One region of the Pelotomaculum sp. FP genome, then DNA from elsewhere that is predicted to be linked to it. Evidence: riboswitches for the same ligand, from Rfam matches in the RefSeq annotation. Region 1 holds a riboswitch; the other holds the start of a gene.
What was found. A riboswitch is a leader RNA that binds a small molecule or an ion and turns the genes downstream of it on or off. The one in region 1 is predicted to bind cyclic di-GMP.
Positions count from the first base shown of each region.

Region 2: linked by a shared signal. The riboswitch ahead of Psfp_RS12970 (HD domain-containing phosphohydrolase) and the one ahead of flgB (flagellar basal body rod protein FlgB) in region 1 are both predicted to bind cyclic di-GMP.

Region 1 covers NZ_QFGB01000016.1:1,354-4,561, reverse strand. Annotated here, with positions in the region: gene fliF (flagellar basal-body MS-ring/collar protein FliF) at 1-122, opposite strand, end outside; gene fliE (flagellar hook-basal body complex protein FliE) at 152-448, opposite strand; gene flgC (flagellar basal body rod protein FlgC) at 464-907, opposite strand; gene flgB (flagellar basal body rod protein FlgB) at 912-1,319, opposite strand; cyclic di-GMP riboswitch class I at 1,411-1,567, opposite strand; gene Psfp_RS08375 (chemotaxis response regulator protein-glutamate methylesterase) at 1,771-2,826, opposite strand; gene Psfp_RS08370 (protein-glutamate O-methyltransferase) at 2,880-3,208, opposite strand, start outside.
Region 2 covers NZ_QFGB01000032.1:15,977-19,184, reverse strand. Annotated here, with positions in the region: gene Psfp_RS12985 (MATE family efflux transporter) at 1-239, opposite strand, end outside; gene Psfp_RS12980 (MarR family transcriptional regulator) at 258-704, opposite strand; gene Psfp_RS12975 (helix-turn-helix transcriptional regulator) at 1,082-1,426, opposite strand; cyclic di-GMP riboswitch class I at 1,575-1,666, shown strand; gene Psfp_RS12970 (HD domain-containing phosphohydrolase) at 1,733-2,284, shown strand; gene Psfp_RS12965 (hypothetical protein) at 2,306-2,659, shown strand; gene Psfp_RS12960 (GGDEF domain-containing protein) at 2,659-3,208, shown strand, end outside.

The sequences.
Region 1 (3,208 bases):
CGTCCGAAATAGAACAGACATCCTACGACTCCTGCGACAATTAAAACTGAGATAACTTTTTGGGTTTGGTTAAAAGCCTGCCATTTCTCCCTTAACCTGACGATAAGGTCACCCGGACTCAACTAAACCACCTCAACTGTCAAAGGACATATTAAACCTGCATGCGGGAAACTTCCTGGTAAGCCTCAATAATCTTATTCCTCACTTCGACTGCAAGCTGCATGGCCAACTTGGCTTCTGTCATAGCTATTGTCACCTGGTGAATGTCTTGAATTTCGCCGGTAAGCAACTCACTCGTCAGCTGATCGGCCTTGATCTGGGTATCATTCAGTTTTTTCAGGGCGTTGTCCAAAACACCAGCGAAAGAAGCGCCCCCGGCCTCCTGGTTAGCCCCGGTTCCCGCCGGCTGCGGCGGTAAGAATGGTTGTCCGACAGGCAATACCTGCATTCTCATGGCCCCCCTTTAACCGCGCCCTATCTCCAGGGCTTTCAAGGCTATATCCTTGGCGGCATTTAAAGCTGTCACGTTTGCTTCATAAGACCTGGCGGCGGAAATCATATTAACCATTTCGTTGACGATATTAATATTCGGGTAGGCTACATAACCAAGCGCATCGGCCATGGGATCGGCCGGTTCATACGCCAGCCTGGGCGGCCGGGCGTCTTCCAGAACCTGGACTACCCGTACCCCCGTGCCTCTAACACTTGACAGCGATGAACCGCTGGCAGAAACCTGCTCCAGTATTTGCGCAAAGACAGGAATTCTACGGCGGTAGGGAGGATTGGCCGGGTCGTCGGGCCGGCCCTTGGTGTTCATATTGGCGATATTATTGGCAATCAGGTCCAACCGCAGACTTTCCGCCGTAAGCCCTGATGCGCTGACGGCCAGAGAGTTGAAAATACCCACTTGTCTACCCCTTTCCGCCGGTTATGACGTAACTTAAAATAGAAAAATGCTCGCTTAATTCTCTACCTACCGCCTGGCACTGGATCCAGTTGGCCGCCAGGTTGGTCATCTCCTCATTGATGTCGACATTGTTGCCATCGGTTCGCATGGAAGTTGTTTCATTCAGGTTCACTTCGGGCTGCAGTTCATCCAACAGCGCAGTTACACCAAAGTGTCTGGGATCGGTTTTGTTCAAGGCAATGGACCCGTGTCCCAATGCTTTCTTAAGCAAGCTCTCAAAGGCGACGGTAGATTTTTTGTAGTTGGGCGTATTCACGTTGGCAATATTATTGGCAATTACCCGCTGTCTCAAGGCGCCCGCATCCAGACCTTTTTGAAGTGATAGGAGTATAGGATTTGAAAACAACTCCAACGGCGTCACCCTTTCTGGTTAAATATTATAAAATTAGATCATTTTGAACAAAAAAAACCAAGCCAAAGTAAAGAGCTTGGATCAATCTTACCCTGGCAACCCAGCCGCCATGACAAATCATCCGGAGCTCGCAGGTATGGTAGTATATTACCCTACCAAAAATCCTGCGCCTTGTAGCCCGCGAAGTCTTAGTTTTAGGCCCGTTAGCTTTGCGTCCCTCCCTTTCAGGAGGTTTGCCTTTATCATGGAAAATATTATATTTTGACTAACTTTAACAATATTCTACAGCAAAGCACTTTCCCCTGCAAGGGCAAAATTATTATCCAAAAAAAAAAGGTAATTCAGTCTGATATTCCACACCCAATACCGGAAGCAGAGGGACGGTTCTTTTGCTTCCTTTCCTTGAAAAACTGTACAACTACCGTCCCCCTGTCACTCCCAAGGCGCATTATCAAACCGTTTTATATTGCGCCAGTAAATTCATGACCGTAAATGGGATTACATCCAGCGGCGCCAGGCATTCCGCCCCGCCGAGTTCATAAGCGACCTTCGGCATGCCGAATACCACAGATGTAGTTTCATCCTGCGCTATTGTCCTGGCCCCGGCCCGGCGCATAGCCACCATACCGTTGGCGCCGTCACTACCCATACCGGTAAGCATGATCCCGATGGCGTTAGCCCCCACAAATTCTGCAACCGACTGGAACAGCACCTCAACTGAAGGGCAATGCCCGCAAACCTTATCACCTGACCGGCAGTCAACCAGATAGGAACCGCCGGAACGGCGCACGGTCATGTGACGGTCACCCGGCGCAATCAGTACCCGCCCGGGCAATACTCTGTCCCCTGTTTTAGCTTCTTTCACTTCCATAGCGCATAGATCATTTAAGCTGTCAGCAAAATGTTTGGTAAATCCAACAGGCATGTGCTGTACCACCACCACGCCAGGTATTGCGGCGGTAAAACTTTGCAATATTTTGCGGATTGCTTCCGTCCCTCCGGTAGAAGCCCCGATGGCTATCACCTTATCTGTAGATTCGGCTAAAGCCTGGCTGTCCGCCCTAATTGTTTTGATAGATTCACGGTTGCCCTTCCAGGCGCTTACATTCGCTAAGGCCGCAATTTTCACCTTGTTACGCAATTCCCCCAACATAACATTCAAACCGCGGGCTATGTCAGTGCTCGGCTTGACAACCACATCAACAGCTCCGGCCTCAAGGGCGGCAAGAGTTATGGCGGCGCCTTTTCTGGTGAGGGCGCTAACCACAATTACCGGCAACGGGTACTGGGGCATCAAATGGCGCAAAAATTCCACTCCGTCCATCCTGGGCATTTCTACGTCAAGTGTAAGCACATCCGGTTTCAACCGGACTATCTTATCGCGGGCTATAAATGGGTCGGAGGCCACCCCGACCACCTCGATGTCCCGGTCCATGGCCAATCCCCGGGCCAGAATTTCCCTTACCAGGGCAGAATCATCGACAACAAGCACTTTAATCTTTTTCATTATGTTCACCTTTAAAAAGATCGACCTGTTTAAAATTTTGTTTGGATGAAAAGTTATATTCTTTTATATATCGAGGGCTTGATATATTTATATAAGCCGGCCTCCCGGTCTAGGGTCTCGGAATGACCGATTAACAAATACCCGCCCGTTTCAGTATACCGGTGTAACTTTTCGATGAGTTCCCGACGGGTGGCTTTGTCAAAGTAGATCATTACATTACGGCAAAAAATTACCTGAAAAAGTCCTTTGAACCGGAATTCGCGGCTCATCAGGTTTAAACGGCGGAAAAGAACCATATCCTTCAAACATTGCTTAACCGCCCAGTTACCGTCTTTTAAAGGGCTAAAATAACGCTGCCGGTATGATATGGGCACCTGTAACA
Region 2 (3,208 bases), on a different contig from region 1:
ATGGAAATCAATGCCGTAGCGCCGATTCCGATCAACATGGATACAGCCATTAGAATAATCATAATGGGGAAAGCCACAGTTGTTGCGGCGATGGCGACAAATCCGATCCCACGCCCTACAAATATCCTGTCGACAATGTTGTAGAGTGCGTTAATGAGCATAGCCACGATAGCGGGCAAGGAAAACTTCCATAACAGACTGCCTATATTTCGATCGCGCATTTCTAAGCTTTTTTCCATTTTGTCAACATTCACCTTTTAAAATTTTTTCATGAAGTCTACTGCATATTGCAAGCTGGCTACAAATTGTTTTATTTCTCCGGGATCTACGCCTCGGAAAAAAACACTCAGGCTTCGGGTGTGATCATCCATAATTTTATTCATTTCATCTCTGCCGGCAGCACTGAGTGATATTAATAACTTTCGTCTGTCGCAGGGATCAGCGCGTCGTATAATCAGGCCCATATCTTCCAATTGATCTATAAGGGTAGTCAGACTACCTTTTTCTATATCCAGCATTTTACCGATTTCAGTTGGGATCAGGTGATCATGCTGGTATAAAATACTGATAATCTTGACCTGGTTTTTTTTAAGCCTGGGATTGCCGTCATAATGCTGGCGGAACCGGCATAGAAACTTTTCATGAAACATACCTATAAAGGAAAACAATAAATTGTGCAATTCTTTAGCTTCCTGGAAATTCATCAGCACCACCCCTATTGGATAGTTAGAATACTAACAATAAGAATACCGACATAATTTATCATATAAAGGCTTCTGCGTCAAGGGCATAAGCCCATAGCAAACAAGAATCTTCTAACTCTAAACGAAGCCGTCGGGTTTTGGAAAAGTACCGGCTACGGCTCTACCTGAAGAAGTTGCAGTAGCTCCAGCTTTGGTATACGTATCAACGAACCTCCATCGGGGGATAATACCACTTCAATTTCGGTAAACTATATATGCAGACATACAAAAGGCCTCGCTCTCCGGAGCGGGGCTTTTGTGTCTTACAAAGAAATACTCAGCTCATATCAATCTTTTTCGCAGGTTGATAATTTATACTATAAAGTTACGCCGCTTAACTATTGCCTGTCATTATTCTTTATGGATTTTAAATAGGATGTTAGTACTTCCTGTAAAAAAATTACTTCATCAATTCGTTTTCTTGTAATTAACATAATAATCAAATTATGTAACGACCGGTCAAAATTATTCTCAAAATTTACCAGGAGATGATAAGGCTCTACCTCCAAAGCCTCTGCTATTTTGGCTATTGTTGCCAGGGAAGGGTTTCTTTGTCCCCTCTCGAGATATCCAAGATATGAACTAGTTATGCCAATATCCTGAGATAATTGATTTAAAGTTAAACCTTTAGCCTTTCTATAATGCCTCAGATTCAATCCACATGTTTTCAAAATATCAACCATATTTTACCTCATTTTTATTTATCCCTTGAATGAACAATTAAATTTTAATATATTTTTGCCCTTCCCAAAAAAATAAATTCAAACTATTGATAAATGTATACTCATAGTTGTATAATTTATTGAATATTTTCTAAAAAGCATACCACCTGTTGTTTAAGGGCAAACCATTCCGAAAGGGTGGGACGCAAAGCTAAGACTCTTATCAGTTATGTTTACTGGTGTGATTGTCTGGCTACAAGAGAAATGGCTTGGTAATTTCTTTTTTTATGCCCTTTTCTTTAACAGTTTAGGAAGGGGTATGAGCTTTTGCTTAACGAGATTAACAAATTAATGATTGCATTAAATAATTATGATTTTGAAATTTATCGTCATTCTATTAGCGTTAGTTACATTGCATGTCGTATTGCATATCATCTGGGATTACAAGATAAAGATATTTCGATAATCACTAATGCCGCTTTATTACATGATATTGGCAAGGTTAAGATTGACAAAAGTATATTATCTAAAAAAGAACAATTAACTGGCAGGGAATGGAGTATTATTAAGAGACATCCTGAATCTGGAGTTGTTATGCTGAAGCCTTATTCCTGGGCTAAAGAACTCCTTGTATTAATTTTGTACCATCATGAACGATGGGATGGAAAAGGATATTTCGGTGTCGAAGCAAACGATATACCTTTAGGGGCTAGAATAATTGCCGTTGCTGATGCTTTTGATGCAATGAGAACCTCCAGGCCTTATAAAAAAGGAAAGGCATGGGATGAAAGTTTAAGTGAAATTGAAAAAAATTCTGGAATGCAGTTTGATCCCTATTTGACAGAAAGAATAATTCGATTAGCATATTTGATTTTCTAAATGAAATGGTGGTGTTCTAATTTGCATGCTCAAAAGGTTGAACCTGGAAGAAAGGCGCTATTTTCGATGAAGTTAAGTGAGTTTGAGATTCCGCCAATTCAGGATGTGTTATTGATTGGAAGAAGAGCTCCCATAGGTCCGGAAGCCGTAAAGAGAATGATAGATTTAATGTGTCCCGGTCAGTACGAAATACATTTAATTGAGGAAGGACCTCTCGAAGCGGTAGTAATTCGTAAGTCACTATCAAAAATGGTTAGTAATGAAAAATTACTGGAAATTGTTTTGAATGAAGCAGATAAGGTTGCATCTGAAACAACATTATTAAAAGCACAGGTTGATATTGTGCTTGCGATTAGTCTAGAGGTGGAACTTTAATGGCTTCCATTTCTAATTATATGAGCAGTCCTGTCATTACGGTTGATATTCTCGACAGTGTCGAACAAGCCGTCTCATTAATGGAAGAAAACTGTATCGGTGGACTTCCAGTTTTAGAGGACGGTAAACTCTGTGGAATGATCACTTCAAGGGATGCCCGGCGTTCTCATATGAACCGTATTATTGCAGACGCCATGTCCAAAAATCCAGTATTTGTTTATACAAATACGTCCCTTTGGGATGCAATTAATTTAATGGAAGAAAAACAAGTAGAAAGGTTGCCTGTATTTGAGAGCGGTAAACTAGTAGGAATTGTTACTAAAAAAAGTCTTCTGGCTGAGGCCGGTAAGCATGAAGATACGCTGACTGGCCTTAAAAAAGCCCCATATTTAAGGTATATGGCAGAAAATATTCTCAGCCAGGGGAAGGAGCTTACGGTTATCTTCTTCGATATCAACGGCTTCGGAAAAATAAATAAAAAGTACGGTCACGTTAGAGGAGACATCTGCCTAAAAATTATAGGACGATTGCTTTCAGAGAGAACGGAAA